3 regions of the Streptomyces sp. NPDC052299 genome follow, and region 3 is predicted to be linked to each of the others. Evidence: riboswitches for the same ligand, from Rfam matches in the RefSeq annotation. Region 3 holds a riboswitch; each other region holds the start of a gene.
What was found. Region 3 has a riboswitch for cyclic di-AMP ahead of AB0L33_RS06940 (NlpC/P60 family protein). Riboswitches for the same ligand answer to the same signal wherever they lie in the genome.
Positions count from the first base shown of each region.

Region 1: it holds a riboswitch for cyclic di-AMP, as region 3 does, so the genes downstream of both, AB0L33_RS00070 (M23 family metallopeptidase) here and AB0L33_RS06940 (NlpC/P60 family protein) in region 3, are expected to answer to the same signal.
Region 2: it holds a riboswitch for cyclic di-AMP, as region 3 does, so the genes downstream of both, AB0L33_RS19570 (peptidoglycan DD-metalloendopeptidase family protein) here and AB0L33_RS06940 (NlpC/P60 family protein) in region 3, are expected to answer to the same signal.

Region 1 is NZ_JBFAUP010000001.1:21,438-26,511, forward strand. Features, by position in the region: gene AB0L33_RS00060 (PrsW family intramembrane metalloprotease) at 1-355, shown strand, start outside; gene AB0L33_RS00065 (aldo/keto reductase) at 359-1,303, opposite strand; gene AB0L33_RS00070 (M23 family metallopeptidase) at 1,485-2,624, opposite strand; cyclic di-AMP (ydaO/yuaA leader) riboswitch at 2,636-2,788, opposite strand; gene AB0L33_RS00075 (PP2C family protein-serine/threonine phosphatase) at 2,998-4,083, opposite strand; tRNA gene AB0L33_RS00080 (tRNA-Met) at 4,328-4,401, opposite strand; gene AB0L33_RS00085 (hypothetical protein) at 4,675-4,980, shown strand.
Region 2 is NZ_JBFAUP010000010.1:267,507-272,580, forward strand. Features, by position in the region: gene AB0L33_RS19565 (SGNH/GDSL hydrolase family protein) at 1-611, opposite strand, end outside; gene AB0L33_RS19570 (peptidoglycan DD-metalloendopeptidase family protein) at 795-1,718, opposite strand; cyclic di-AMP (ydaO/yuaA leader) riboswitch at 1,722-1,910, opposite strand; gene AB0L33_RS19575 (alpha-galactosidase) at 2,173-4,263, opposite strand; gene AB0L33_RS19580 (tyrosine-protein phosphatase) at 4,460-5,074, shown strand, end outside.
Region 3 is NZ_JBFAUP010000003.1:304,386-309,459, forward strand. Features, by position in the region: gene AB0L33_RS06930 (M23 family metallopeptidase) at 1-336, shown strand, start outside; gene pcrA (DNA helicase PcrA) at 395-2,833, opposite strand; cyclic di-AMP (ydaO/yuaA leader) riboswitch at 2,995-3,146, shown strand; gene AB0L33_RS06940 (NlpC/P60 family protein) at 3,145-4,305, shown strand; gene AB0L33_RS06945 (hypothetical protein) at 4,360-4,713, opposite strand; gene AB0L33_RS06950 (NlpC/P60 family protein) at 5,024-5,074, shown strand, end outside.

The sequences.
Region 1 (5,074 bases), on a different contig from region 3:
GTACGAGGCGTTCGCGACGTCCCTCGCCTCCCTGCGCCGGCAGGCCGGACTGGGCAGGGCCGATCCGGACTTCGCCGCACGCGAGCTGGAGTTGCTGCACCACCTGTGGCAGCGCCGTGAGATCGCGGGCCCCGCCCTCGCGTACGCGGCCCGCGCCACCCACCGCCGGCCACCCGGCTACACGGCCGCCTGGCCGCCCCACCCGCCGCACCTGGGCGGGCCCGCGCCGTACGCCTACCGCAGCCCGGCCCCGTACGGCAGCCCGAATCCGTACGGCGGCAGCCCGTCCCCGTACGGCGCCGGCCCGAATCCGTACGGCGGCGGGCCATCGCCGTACGGCGGGCCTTCGGTTTGATCCCTACGCCGACGCGGCCGTCAGCGTCGCCAGCTCCTCGTCCGTCAGCTGGAGTCCGGCCACCGCCAGCAGGGCGGGGAGCTGGCCGACCGTGCGGGCGGAGGCGATCGGCGCGGCGACCGTCGGGCGGGACGCGAGCCAGGCCAGGGCCACCGTCGCGATCTCGGCGCCCCGGTCCCGCGCCACCGCGTCGAGCGCGGCGAGCACCCGCTGTCCGCGCTCCGACTCCAGGTGACCGGCCGCGCTCCCGGCGCGGGCGCTGTCCACGGTCGTGCCCGGGCGGTACTTGCCGGTGAGGAAGCCCGAGGCCAGCGCGTAGTACGGGACGGCCGCGAGCCCGGCTTCGGCGGCGGTGTCCTGGAGCTCGCCCTCGTAGGTGTCCCGGGAGACGAGGTTGTAGTGCGGCTGGAGCGCCACGTAGCGGGCCAGGCCCTCACGTTCGGAGAACGCGAGGGAGGCGCGCAGCCGCTCGGCGCTGATGTTGGAGGCGGCGATCTCGCGGACCTTGCCCTCCTTCACCAGCTCGTCGAGGGCGGTGATGATCTCCTCGACCGGGACGGTCTCGTCGTCGAAGTGCGTGTAGTACAGGTCGATGTGGTCCGTGCCCAGCCGGCGCAGCGACTCCTCGGCGGCCGACTTGATCGTGGGCGCCGAAAGGCCCTTGTAGCCGGGGAGCGCACCGACCTTGGTGGCCACCACGACGTCGGACCGGTTGCCGCGCGACGCGAGCCACTTGCCGATGACCGTCTCCGACTCGCCGCCCTCGTTGCCGGGCACCCAGTGCGAGTAGGCGTCCGCGGTGTCGACGAAGTTGCCGCCGGCCGCCGCGTACGCGTCGAGGACGGCGAAGGACTGGTCCTCGTCCGCGGTCCAGCCGAAGACGTTGCCGCCGAGGCAGAGCGGGAAGACCTGGAGGCTCGACGAGCCGAGCTTGCGCAGTGAAGTCATGGGGGGAACAACGGCTTCCGGCCCGCCCGCTATTCCGTGCCGCATACATCCGGCGGGCGGCGGCCACGCAGACCGGCAGCCCTGACGTCGGGGGGTGTGCGTCAGGGCTGCCGGGGTTCGGAAGGCCGCGGACCGGGTACGGCGAAGGCCGCCCCGGGACCGCGGGAAGTCCTGCGGAGGCTCAGACCGTCAGACCGCGGGCGCGCAGCCAGGCCATCGGGTCGATGCCGGTGCCGTCCGGGGTGTGGACCTCCAGGTGGAGGTGCGGGCCGGTCACGTTGCCGGTCGCGCCGACGCGGCCGATGGTGTCGCCGGTGGTGACCTTCTGGCCGACCGTGACGCCGATCGAGGACTGGTGGCAGAACCACAGCTCGGTGCCGTCCTCCAGCTCCAGCACCGTGCGGTAGCCGTAGGCGCCGGACCAGCCGGCCGACTTGATGGTGCCGGTGTGGATGGCCTTGATCGGGGTACCGGTCGGGGCCGCGAAGTCGAGGCCCGTGTGGTAGCCGGAGGACCACATCGAGCCGGCCTCGCCGAACGTCGAGGTGATCGTGTACGAGGAGGTGGGGATGGCGTAGCTGGCGGCGAGCTTGGCCAGGCGCAGGGCCTCGGCCTTCCTCTTCGCCTCCTCCTCCGCCTTCTTCTTCTCGGCGGCGGCCTTGGCCTCGGCCTCGTCCTGCTGCTTCTTCGCCTCGGCGGCCGCCTTCTCGGCAGCGGCCTTCTCCTCGGCGGCCTTCGCCTCGGCGTCGGCGGCGTCCTGCTGCTGCTCGGCCTGCTGGAGGATGCGGGCACGCAGCGCCTCACCGGCGTCTGTGGTGCCCTGCTCGGCCTCGGCGGTGGTGATGCCGGCGGTGGTCAGCGGGGCGGCGGCCGTGGCGGCGACGGGGGTTTCGGCCTTGGTCTCGCCGGAGAACAACGCACCCACGCCGGGAAGGGACTTGGCGTCGGGGAGATTGTCCGCGATGGAATCGGGAAGAGAGATGGAGACCGGCGGTTTGCTCTGCGCGGTGGCCATGCCGCCCGCGCCGACGGCCGCGATGACACCGACGCCGAGGACGGTGGAGCTACGGGCCAGACCACTGCGCTGCTTGGCGACACGGTGCTTGCCGCGGACGGGACGGACGGACTCCTCGGTGGGGTTCCATTCCTCCCAGGTCCGCTCGGAGTCGGCGTCGTCGGCACGGAAGCCGTTGCCCCGATCGATCGCGTAGTCGCTTCCCTGCGCCGGGACGTACGCGGTGCCGGGGCCGGAGGCGTAGTCGGCGCCGCACTCGGGCACGAACCGGGAAGGTGATTCGGGGGCAGGCTTGTTGGACGCCACGCGGGCGCACTCCTTTCCTTCCTTCTCGCCTACCGGGTTAGCTGACGGGTTCGGAGCAGGAAGGTCTCCTACGGGTCCTCCGCCTCTTGTGAAGACGAAGACGCCCGATTCACCCCATGTAGGTGGTTCCCCGGTTCCCTTGCGGGATTCGGCGCACGCGCGCGGCGCCGTCCTGACGACGGCTGGGACAACCGCGCTGCGTTATCGAACGTTAATAGACAGACGGGTCCGATTCCAAGCTGTTCCCACTGATCGTTCACGTACTCGGCCTGGACTTACGGGACACAACCGGGGGGAATCGGGCGAGTTGATCGGCGTTCAGCCACTAAGCGTTTTCTGACGTTGCGTCAAATGTTATGCGGAGCGGCGCCCCTCAGTCACGCAGCGTGCCGTCCCGCTTGACGATCTTCACCGTCCTGCGCAGGTCGGGCTGCCCCTTCGCCGGCCGCGCCACCGCGAGCAGGGCCATGTCGTCGGTCGACTCGCCCCCCGTGTGCAGCCGTACGTCGTCGGTCAGCGCGGACAGGAGCTCCTCCGGGCCCGGGAAGAGCCGCCCGCGCAGCCGCTCCGCCGGGTCGTAGAAGACCCCGTCGGCGTCCCGGGCCTCCGACAGGCCGTCCGTGTAGAACAACAGCGTCCCGCCGGCCGGCAGGTCCCACTCGTCCGTGCGGTCCGGCCCCACTCCCAGGTCCATGCCCAGCGGCAGCGCGGGCTCCGAGGGCGTCAGCGCCTCCACCGCCCCGTCCCCATACAGCAGCAACGGGTCCGGGTGGCCGCGGTTCACCAGCCGTACGCGCTCCGCGCCCGGCGTGACCTCCGCGAACACGGCGGTCACGAACCCCTCGAACGCGTCCAGGTTGCTCCGCCGCGCCGACTCACGCGCCAGCGCGTGCTCCAGCCGCCGCGCCACGCCCTCCAGCGACTCCTCCTGCTCCGCCGCCTCCCGGAACGCCCCGATCACCACCGCCACCGCGCCGACCGCCTCCAGCCCCTTCCCGCGCACGTCCCCCAGCACGAGCCGTACGCCGTACGGAGTGTCGGCGGCCGCGAAGAGGTCGCCCCCGACGAACTCGTCCGCCTGCGCCGCCTCGTACCGCGCGGCCACCTGGAGCCCGGCGATCCGGTCGGGCGGTTCGGGGACCACGGCGCGCATGGCCGTCTCGGCGATGATCCGGGCGGACGCCAGCTGCTCGTTCCCGCGCCGTACGACCTGGTTGATCACCGCGGCCTGACAGCCGACCGTGAGCACGGTGAGCATCTCGATCAGCGGGACCGTGCCCGGCAGGTCCCCGGTGTAGAGCCGCATCGCGGCGATCGCGACGACCCCGGCGAGCCCGATCCGGAGGGTGGCGCCGAGGCCGAAGAACGGCGCGGCGATCAGCGGCGCGGCCGCGAACATCGGAACGGCCGTGAACGCGGGCGGGGTGAAGTAGTCGAAGAGCGCTCCCCCGACGATCATCGCGGCGGGCAGCACCCGGACGAAGCGACGGCTCCCCGTGCCGCCGCGCCCTCGCCACCGTCGCGCCCACTTCCCCACCTGCGGTCTCCTGCCCGGTGCGGCCGCGGCCGGTACCGCGCACCTCCCCCAGCCTCGCGCCCGCCCGGCCACCCGGCGAATCCTCGGCCTCCGATGGGGCGAAACGCGGGCGCCGACAACGCATCAGGCCCGGCACGCTGCTTGCGTGCCGGGCCTGATCCTTCAGTAGCGGGGACAGGATTTGAACCTGCGACCTCTGGGTTATGAGCCCAGCGAGCTACCGAGCTGCTCCACCCCGCGTCGGTGAACCCAACTCTACGGCATGCCCGGCGCTCTCATGACCACCCGCCCCGCGCGCACCGCCCGCCCGGACCGCGGCCGCCCTTGATCAAAACGTCAAAGTGCCGAATTCGAGAAGGTGTTGCGAAGAACATGTGTTCTGTCGCAAGGTATCTGCTGCACCCCCCGGCTCGGTGGGCTGCCCGTGTGAGCAGGCCCCCGACCGCGCATGCCGGCGCGCGCGGAGAGCCGCTCCCGGTCTCTGATCGCAGCCTGTCTGGAGGGCTTTCGACCATGGCCGCACCGCTCGCCTCCGATCACACCCCCGCCCCCTCGGCCGCCTCGACGTCACCCGTACGCGCCGCCGCCACGGGCGGACTCATCGGCGGCGTGATGGGCGCGGTGATGAGCGCGGTGGTGAACTACCTGGCGATCGGGCTTCCCGGCAGCGCGGCGGCCAACGCGGCCAACCACGCGATATCGGGCCTGATCAGCGGGTTCCTCGCCGGTTTCATCGGCATCATGGCCCACAGCAGGAAGACGGCCGCCGCCGTCACCGCCGACAGCGCTCCGGCCGCCGCCTCCGAGCCGGAGAAGTAGTCCCCGCACCTCACAGCGCACCCTCCTGGCCGCCGCTCCAACGGGCGCACGGACCCATATGGCGATATGACTGATTTCAGACTCAGCCATTTCG
Region 2 (5,074 bases), on a different contig from region 3:
AGCCGGTCGCCGTCCCAGGCGCGCCGGTCCTGCACCGAGCGCAGCGACCACAGGTCGAGGACCGGGCAGTCGTAGCGGTCGGCGATGGCCCGGACGTGGGCGGTGTAGGTGGCGATCTTGCCGCGCAGATGGCGCAGCACGGGAACGCCCCGGGTGTCGAAGCCGGTGGTGACCATGACGGTGCCGACCGACCGCGTGAGGTCGGCGACCGCCCGCTCGAAGCGTTCGGCCACGTCGTCCGGGTCGGTGCCCGGCCGGATGATGTCGTTGCCGCCGGCGCAGAAGCTCACCAGATCGGGGGCGAGTTCCTTGGCGCGGGGCACCTGCTCCTCGACTATCTGGTCGAGGAGGCGTCCTCGTACGGCGAGATTGGCGTACCGGAAGTCCCCGTGCGCGGAAACGGGTGAGACCTGGGTCCCGGTCGCCGGGCCGGGCTCCGGGAGCCGGTCCGCGAGGAGTACCGCGAGCCGGTCGGCCCAGCCGACGAACGTGCCGTCCGGGCCGGGGTCGCCGACTCCCTCGGTGAAGCTGTCGCCAATCGCCGCGTACGACCCGATGGCGCCCTGTCGGTCGTTGGCGCCCTGTTGGAGGTTGTTCGAATCGTCTGCCACAACCGCATATCCTGCACCCCGGAATGTGACCTACGCGACCGTAATAAGGGGTTGACGGGTGGTGAGATAAACCACCCGGTCAGTTTTCGGTAAAGGGGGAATAAGCAGAGGGACGACGCACCGCCGTGCGCCGTCCCTCCGCGCCGTTCGGTGACCCGGATCACCGGGCCGGTACTGCCTGGATCAGACGTAGATCCCGTGCGACGCCAGGTAGGCGATCGGGTCGATGTCCGAGCCGTACTCCGGGCCGGTGCGGACCTCGAAGTGGAGGTGCGGGCCGGTGGCGTTGCCGGTGGAACCGGAGAGGCCGACCTGCTGGCCCGCGGTCACGGTCTGGCCCGCCGAGACGGAGAGCGAGGACATGTGGCCGTACTGGGAGTAGTGGCCGTCGGCGTGCTTGATGACGACCTGGTTGCCGTAGGCGCCGCCCCAGCCGGCGGTGACGACGGTGCCGGAGGTGATGGCCTTCACGCTGGTGCCGGTGGAGACGGGGAAGTCGATGCCGGTGTGGCTGCCGCTGGACCAGTTGGCGCCGGAGGCGCGGTACGCGGTGGTGTGGTTGCCCGGGACCGGGTGGACGTAGCCGGAGGCGTTGTCCTGGGAGGCCGGGGCCTCGGCCTCGGTCTGCGTCTCGGTCTTGGTCTCGGCCTTGGGCGCGGCCTTCGTCTCGGCCTTGGGTGCGGCCTTCGTCCCGGTCTTCTCCGCCGTCTTGGCGGGGGCCTCGGACGTGGTCGCGGCGGGGGCCGCCTTGGCGCCGAGGGTCAGCTTCATGCCCGGGAAGATCAGGCTCGGGTTCTCGCCGACGACCTCGCGGTTGTCCTGGTACAGCTTGTGCCAGCCGCCCTTGAGGTGGTGCTGGGCCGCGATCTTCGACAGGTAGTCGCCGGAGACGACGGAGTACGTGGTGGTGCCGGTGCTCTTCGCGGACTTGGCCGGGGCGGTGTGCGCGGCGGCCGACTTCGCGGCCGGGGCGGACTGCTCCGCGGCGTGGGCACCGGTGGCACCGAGCAGCGGAAGCGCGATGACGGCTCCGCCGGCGCTCGCGGCGACGACGCCGCGGGCGATGGCGCTGGACTTGGGACGGCGGTGCTTACCCGAATTGGGCATGAAGAATTTCCTCTCCGGCGCCTGCGAGGTGAGCTGTCGGGTTCGGGCTGGAGATGCCCGGCCGCGCCTGGCGCGACTTCACCCCTAGCCGTCCGGTCGTCCCGGTCGGCGGCTTACCTGGTTCCCCCGCTCCTGCCACACGGTGAAGGGATGCGAATTCCGGACGGCGGCAGGATTGGGCGTTCCATCCGGATGGACATGGAACGTAAGCGAGCCGGGACGGCTGAAACAAGCCACGGGTTCGGCGCCGGATTCCGCACCGGAATTGCGGTGCGGAATTCCGGTCACACTCCGTGGATTACGGATCTTGGCTTTCCGCGCGGCGCGGGGATTACCCCACCGGGGCGTCACCACACACCGTCACGGATATGATCCCGCTCACGAGTGGGTGATCATCTCCCTTACAACCGGGGCACTTTGGACATCACCCATCAATACGGACATGTCATGCCCATCATTCACGGCGCAGCCGCACCACGCACGCGTCCAGGTCGCCGCGCAGCCCCGTCCGCAGCCCGTGGTGCATCAGCAGCGAACCGTGGTGCACCGCCCCGGTGTCCAGGCAGGTGTACGCCGCCTCCGGGTCGAGCCCGCGCAGCCGCAGCGCCGGCGGCTCCTCGCCGTACCGCTGCGCGTGGAGCCAGGCCAGCACGACGGTGTCCGCGCCCCGCACGTACTGCACGGCGCTGAGCCCGGGGCCCGGGGCGCGCAGCCGGTACAGCTCGCCCAGCTGCACCACCGGGCGGATCTCCTTGTACAGCTCCACCCACCCGCGCGCCTCGTCCAGTTCGGCCGCGCTCCACTCGGTGAGGTCCCCGCCGATGCCCAGCACCCCGGCCATCGCGCTGACGAAACGGAAGCGCAGCGAGGAGCGGCGCCCGTTGAGCTGGACGTTCGGGCTGTCGGTCACCCAGGCCGCCATCACGCGCGCCGGGTGGAGATGACCGAAGCCGTGCTGGATGGCGAGGCGGTCCAGCGGGTCGGTGTTGTCGGACGTCCAGACCTGGTCCGTGCGCGAGAGGATGCCGAGGTCGATCCGGCCGCCGCCGCCCGAGCAGGACTCGAAGGCGACGCCGGGGTGGGCGGCGCGCAGCCGGTCGAGCAGCGCGTAGAGGGCGTCCACGTGCTCGGTCCACAGTCGCTGCGGGTAGTCGTCGCCCGGCCAGCCGGCGTCCGAGAAACAGCGGTTGAAGTCCCACTTCACGTAGTCGATGGGCGTGTCCGTCAGCAGGGCGTCCAGGCTCTCCCACAGATGGGCCCGCACATCGGGGCGGGCGAGGTTGAGGACCAGCTGATTGCGGAATTCGGTGCGATCCCGGCCGGGGAAGTGCTGGACCCAGTCCGGGTGGGCGCGGTAGAGGTCGCTGTCGGCGTTGACCATTTCCGGCTCGACCCAGATGCCGAACCGCATGCCGAGTCCGTGCACATGGCGGGCGAGCGGCCCGAGGCCGTCGGGAAAGCGCTCCGGATTCGGCGTCCAGTCGCCGAGCCCGGCCCGGTCGCTCACCCGCTGCCCGAACCAGGCGTCGTCCACGACGAACAGCTCGACGCCCAGCGCGGCGGCCCGGTCGGCGAGGGCCCGCTGCTGGTCCTCCGCGATGTCGAAGCCGGTGGCCTCCCAGGAGTTGTAGAGCACCGGACGCGGCTCGGAGGCGTCCGGGATCACATGGGCGAGCTGCCAGGCGTGCCAGGCGCGGCCGGCCCCGCCGAAGCCGTCCCGGCTCCACAGCCCGGCGAAGACCGGGCTGGTGTACGACTCCCCCGGCGCGAGCCGCAGGAGCCCGGAGTCGTCGTAGCCGGCGCCGCCGGTGATCTGCACGAGCCCGTCGGGCAGCCGCTGTACGGCGATGCGCCAGGAGCCGGACCAGCCGAGCGCGCAGCCGTAGACCTCTCCGGACTCCTCGGTGGCGGTGCCGTCCGCGTCCAGGGCGACCCAGGGCAGGCCCTGGTGGCCGGTGTGGCCGCGCCGGCTGGAGAGCAGGTGCTCCCCGTACGCCAGCTCGGTGCGCTCCAGCTGGGTCTCCGCCGCCCAGCGGCCGTGCAGGCGGGTGAGCCGCCAGGCGTCGCGCGCGGGCAGCGCCCAGGCGGCGGCGTCGGCGCGCAGCAGTTCGAGGGGCGGTCCGTCCGGTCCCGTGTGGGTGAGCGTGGTCCAGCGCTCGATGACGTCGGAGTCGTCCCGCATCCGGTAGTGCAGGGTGATCGCGAGGCGGTGCACCGGGTCGTCGAAGGAGAGCCGCAGTTCGTCGCCGTCCACGGAGTCCCCGGCGAAGACCCAGGCGGTCCCGCGCACCTCGTCGGTGCGCACCGACAGGGCGGGGCGGACGAACCGGGGTCCGCCCTCCACCGGGTATTCCTCGCGGCCGTCGAGCGGGGATTCGAAGCCCCGGGCCGACGGCGCGGGTGCCTCGGCCAGGGCCCGGGCCGCGGCCAGCGTGATGCGCGGCCCCCAGTGGAGATGCAGCAGTTCCTGCCGCTCCGTGAGGCGCAGGGCGTAGCTTCCGCTCGCCCCCGTCAGCAGCCAGATCCGGTCGCCGGTCTCGATCATCGCGCCCCCGTCCGCATGCGTGCACAGATTCACACAGGTCCGCACATCATCGACCGTCCCTGGACCTAGGGCAACGGCGCGTGCCCGGAAATCCGGCGGCGCCGACCGCGATGACGGCCGGGGGAACACATGTCGTATCGTCGCGGCCATGGGCCCGCCGGCGACACGCGCCCGGGCAGAGCCGCCAGGAGTGACCGTGACGCAGCAGCTGCCGCAGACCCCGCCGACGGAACCCGTCCTCACCGGCGTCCGCAACTTCCGCGACCTGGGCGGTCTCCCCACCACCGACGGCCGCCGGGTGCGACACGGCAGGCTCTACCGCAGCGGTCACCTCGCGCACGCCACGGCCGAGGACGCGGCCTTCCTCGGCGGGCTCGGCCTGCACACCGTCTTCGACTTCCGCAACGCGGCCGACCACAAGCTGGACGGCCTGGACATCGAGCTGCCGGGCGTACGGAACGTGAGCATCCCGCTCAGCGACCCGGCGGACGGCGCCGAGTTCTGGCGGATGGTGCGCGACGGCAACCTGACGGAGTTGCGCTCGATCCTGGCCGACGGCAAGGGAACCCGCCGCATGGTCGCCTCGTACCGCTCGATCATCCTGGAGCGCACCGCCGAGCACAGCCGGGTGCTGCACGCCCTGGCCGAGGACAGCGTGCCCGCACTGATGCACTGCGCGGCCGGCAAGGACCGGGCCGGGCTCTCGATCGCGGTGACGCTGCTGGCGGTGGGCGTCGGGCGGGAGACCATCGAGGCCGACTACCTCAAGTCGAACGACGCGCACCGCCGCTACCGCATCCGGCGCAGCGAC
Region 3 (5,074 bases):
GTCAACTGGATGTCCGTGCACACGGGCATCGACTTCCCCGTCCAGTACGGCACCCCGGTGATGGCGGCGACCGACGGCACGGTCCGTACGCAGTACAACAGCGCCTACGGCAACATGGCCATCGTGACCATGGCCGACGGCACGGAGACCTGGTACTGCCACCTCAGCAGCACCCGTATCCGCTCGGGCCCGGTCAAGGCCGGTGACGTCATCGCGTACTCCGGGAACTCCGGGAACTCGACCGGCCCGCACATGCACTTCGAGGTGCGGCCGGGCGGCGGCGCGGCGATCGACCCGCTGCCGTGGCTGCGCGGTCACGGGATCAACCCGACCTGAGCGGACGGAAACGACGGCGGCGGCCGGGGCCTCGGGGGCTCCGGCCGCCGCCCGTTTCTCAGAGCTTCTGCACCGGGGCGTACCGCAGGAGCAGCTTCTTGGGGCGGTCGTCGCCGAAGTCGACCGTGGCCTTCGCCTGGTCGCCGACGCCCTCGACCGCCGTCACCGTGCCCAGGCCGAACTGGTCGTGCGTGACCCGGTCGCCCGCCACCAGCGTGATCGTCGGCTTGTCCGAGGTCCGCCGGGTCGCGAAGCCGGAGGGGCCGGAGCGGGCACGGGAGGCGGAGAGCGACGAGGTGATCCCCGAGGTGGGGCCCGCCGGGGCGGCCATCGGGCCCTTCCGCTTCCAGTCCAGGTGCTGGTCCGGGATCTCCTCGAGGAACCGCGACGGCGGGTTGTACGAGGGCTGGCCCCAGGCGCTGCGCATGGCGGCCCGGGTCAGATACAGCCGCTCGCGGGCGCGGGTGATGCCGACGTACGCGAGGCGGCGCTCCTCCTCCAGTTCCTTGACCTGGCCGAGTGCCCGCATGTGCGGGAAGACGCCGTCCTCCATGCCGGTCAGGAAGACCACCGGGAATTCGAGGCCCTTGGCGGTGTGCAGGGTCATCAGAGTGATGACGCCGGAGCCGTCGGTGTCCTCGTCGGGGATCTGGTCGGAGTCGGCGACGAGCGCGACCTGCTCCAGGAACTCCGCGAGCGTGCCCGCGCCCTCCTCCTCGCCCCGGTCCTGCTCGAATTCGAGGGCGACGGCGGCGAGCTCCTGGAGGTTTTCGATGCGGGTCTCGTCCTGCGGGTCGGTGGACGCCTGGAGCTCGGCGAGATAGCCCGTACGCTCCAGGACCGCTTCCAGCACCACGGCGGGTCCGGCGCCGGACTCCACCACCGTGCGCAGCTCCTCCATCAGCGTGTTGAACCGCTTCACGGCGTTGGCGGAGCGGGCGGCCATGCCGTACGCCTCGTCCACGCGGCGCAGCGCCTGCGGGAAGGTGATCTTCTCGCGCAGCGCGAGCGCGTCGATCATGGCCTCGGCGCGCTCGCCGATGCCGCGCTTGGGCACGTTGAGGATGCGGCGGAGCGGGACGTTGTCCTCGGGGTTGGCGAGGACCCGCAGGTAGGCCAGGACGTCCCGGACCTCCTTGCGCTCGTAGAAGCGCACGCCGCCGACGACCTTGTAGGGCAGGCCGACGCGGATGAAGATCTCCTCGAAGACACGGGACTGCGCGTTCGTCCGGTAGAAGACGGCGACGTCGCCGGCCTTCGCGTCGCCCGCGTCGGTGAGGCGGTCGATCTCCTCGGCGACGAACTGCGCCTCGTCGTGCTCGGTGTCCGCGACGTAGCCCGTGATGCGGGCGCCGGTGCCGGCGTTGGTCCAGAGGTTCTTCGGGCGGCGGCTCTCGTTGCGCTCGATGACCGCGTTGGCGGCGGACAGGATCGTCTGGGTGGAGCGGTAGTTCTGCTCCAGCAGGATCGTCGTCGCGTCCGGGTAGTCCTCCTCGAACTGGAGGATGTTGCGGATGGTCGCGCCCCGGAAGGCGTAGATCGACTGGTCCGCGTCACCCACGACGCACAGCTCGGCGGGGGCGTTCTCCGGACCGGCCGGGCCGACCAGCTCGCGCACCAGCGTGTACTGGGCGTGGTTGGTGTCCTGGTACTCGTCGACGAGCACGTGCCGGAAGCGGCGGCGGTAGTGCTCGGCGACGTCCGGGAACGCCTGGAGCAGGTGGACCGTCGTCATGATGATGTCGTCGAAGTCCAGCGCGTTGGCCTCGCGCAGCCGCGCCTGGTACATCGCGTACGCCTGGGCGAGGGTCTTCTCGAAGCCGTCGGCGGCCTGCCCGGCGAAGGTCTCCTCGTCGATGAGCTCGTTCTTGAGGTTGGAGACCTTGGCGGTGAAGGACTTCGGCGGGTAGCGCTTCGGGTCCAGCTCCAGGTCGCGGCAGACCAGGGCCATGAGCCGCTTGGAGTCGGCCGCGTCGTAGATCGAGAACGAGGACGTGAAGCCGAGCTTCTTGGACTCGCGGCGCAGGATGCGGACGCAGGCGCTGTGGAAGGTCATGACCCACATCGCGTTGGCCCGGGGCCCGACCAGCTGCTCGACGCGCTCCTTCATCTCGCCGGCGGCCTTGTTGGTGAAGGTGATCGCCAGGATCTGGCCGGGGTGGACGCCCCGCTCGGCCAGCAGGTGGGCGATGCGGTGGGTGAGCACCCGGGTCTTGCCGGAGCCGGCGCCTGCGACGATGAGCAGGGGCGACCCGGCGTGCACGACGGCGGCGCGCTGCTCGGTGTTCAGCCCGTCGAGCAGCGCCTCGGGGTCGATGACGGGGCGGTGCGCCCCGTCGCGGTAGTACGCGTCCCGAGGCGGCGGGGGCCCGTCGAACACGCCCGCGAACAGGTCCTCCGGCACCGCTTCGGGTGCGGGGTCCTCGGGGGGCGGCGGGGGCGCGTCCTCCTCCTGCTGGAGGCCGGCCAGGAAACTGTCGTCAAAGAGGCTGCTCATCGCTGTCCGAGTCTAAAGCTCTCTACTGACACCCGGCCCCGCTCCGAAAAGGTCACGGAAATGTATCGGGCATATCGCACACCAACCTTCACAGCGGCCCCATGAGTTGGCTAGCGTGCACCTCCGGACGGCCCGTACCCCCAGAGGCGACCTACGCCGAGCGGGCCGCCGCGCCGAATCCGGGCCCGCCCGGAACCGGGGACCCACACGCAGCACCGGGGTGAATCGGTCCTTCCCCCACGGGACCGTAGGGCAGCCTTCCGTTCCGCCCGAACCCGACAGCTAACCCGGTAGGCGGTCCACGGAAGGAGATGCCGGCCTTGGCGTCGCATCGCAAACCGCGCACCCGGGTGCGCTCCACCGTCCCCGCCGTCGGGCTGACCTCGGCCGCGCTGGCCTCGGTGACCCTGCTGTCCTCGCAGAGCGCGACGGCCGCGCCCACGCCGAAGCCGAGCATCGAGGAAGTCCAGAAGAAGGTGGACGACCTCTACCGGCAGGCCGGCAACGCGACCCAGAAGTACAACCAGGCCAAGGAAGCCACGGACAAGCAGAAGTCCAGGGTCGACCTGCTCCTGGACAACGTGGCCAAGCGCACCGAGAAGCTGAACGACGCCCGCAGGACGCTCGGCAACTTCGCCGCCGCCCAGTACCGCAACGGCGGCCTCGCGCCGACCGCGACCTTCTTCCTGGCCGACGACCCGCAGTCGTTCTTCGACCAGACGCACCTCATGGACCGGATGGCCGAGCGCCAGCAGCAGGCGGTCACGGACTTCCGTAAGCAGCAGGCGAAGGCGTCCGAGCAGCGGGCCGAAGCCGTGGAGAGCCTGGAGACGCTGACCAAGTCGCAGGCCGCGCTGCGCACCAGCAAGCAGAACGTCCAGACGAAGCTGACCGAGGCCCGGACGCTGCTGTCGAAGCTGACCGCCGAGGAGAAGGCGCGTCTGGCGGAGCTGGAGCGCAAGAAGGAGGCGGAGGCCAAGCGGAAGGCCGAGGAGCTGGCGGAGAAGCAGGCCGCCGCCCGGAAGGAAGCCGAGCGGAAGGCCGAGGAGTCGGCCGGCAGCGGTACGGAGACGGGCTCGGGCTCGGACACCGGCTCGGACACCGGCACCGGGACCAGCGCCTCCACGAAGGCGGACAAGGTCCTCGCGTTCGCCCGCGCCCAGATAGGCAAGCCGTACGTCTGGGGGGCGACCGGCCCCTCCTCGTACGACTGCTCGGGGCTGACGCAGGCGGCCTGGAAGGCGGCGGGCGTCGATATCCCGCGCACCACCTGGGACCAGGTGAACGTCGGGACGCGGATCGCCACGGCTGATCTGCAACCCGGTGACCTGGTGTTCTTCTACGACGACATCAGCCACGTCGGGATCTACAAGGGTGACGGGATGATGATCCACGCGCCGAAGCCCGGGGCCAATGTGCGCGAGGAGTCGATCTACTACATGCCGATCTACGGGAGCGTGCGCCCGGCCTGACCGGGAAAAAAAGAGGGCCGGTCCGCGCGGACCGGCCCTCTCGCGTGCCGCCGCTCAGGTCCAGAGCGTGGCGATGAAGATGTTCGCCAGGGTCAGCGCGCCGACCGCCGCGAAGAACCCCTTCTCGACCTTCTCCTCGTCCCGCTTGACGTAGACGAGCCCCAGGATCACGACCAGGAACAGCAGCTTGATGCCGATCTTGACGTTGTTCACGGGGTGGTCGTCGGCCTGGTCCAGGCCGACCAGGGCGACGCCGGTGACGAGCATGGTCAGCGCACCGTGCAGCATGCCGGGGACGAACCGGGCAGTGCCGGCCTTCATCGCCTTCATCTGACCGAGGAAGCCGCCGAGCAGGGCGGCGATGCCGATGATGTGCAGGGCGACGACGAAATCGATGAGTACGCGCATGGTTCCGCACCCTAGAGCCCTCGCCCCGGACCGCTCCGGGCAGGGTGGGGGCCTACGGGCCGCTTGAATGATGAATGCACTTTTTGCCTGATTCTGTGGCCCTTTTTCCGGTCACTCACGCTTAACGAGCGGTCATCCGGCGACAATGCCACGCCAAGAGCGGGCAATAGCAGTCATAACGACACCTTCCCGTGACCTCGGATTAGCGTCCCTTCCCGGTGGCCGTGGACCAGGAACCGTCCTCGCCGGCCACCGGAGAATCCCGCCGGTAGACCCCGCCGGGCCGTCGCACGGAAGGACGCCCGCCCCCGTGGCAGCGCATCGCAAACCCAGGCAGCGCCTCACCACCGCCTCCGCGGCC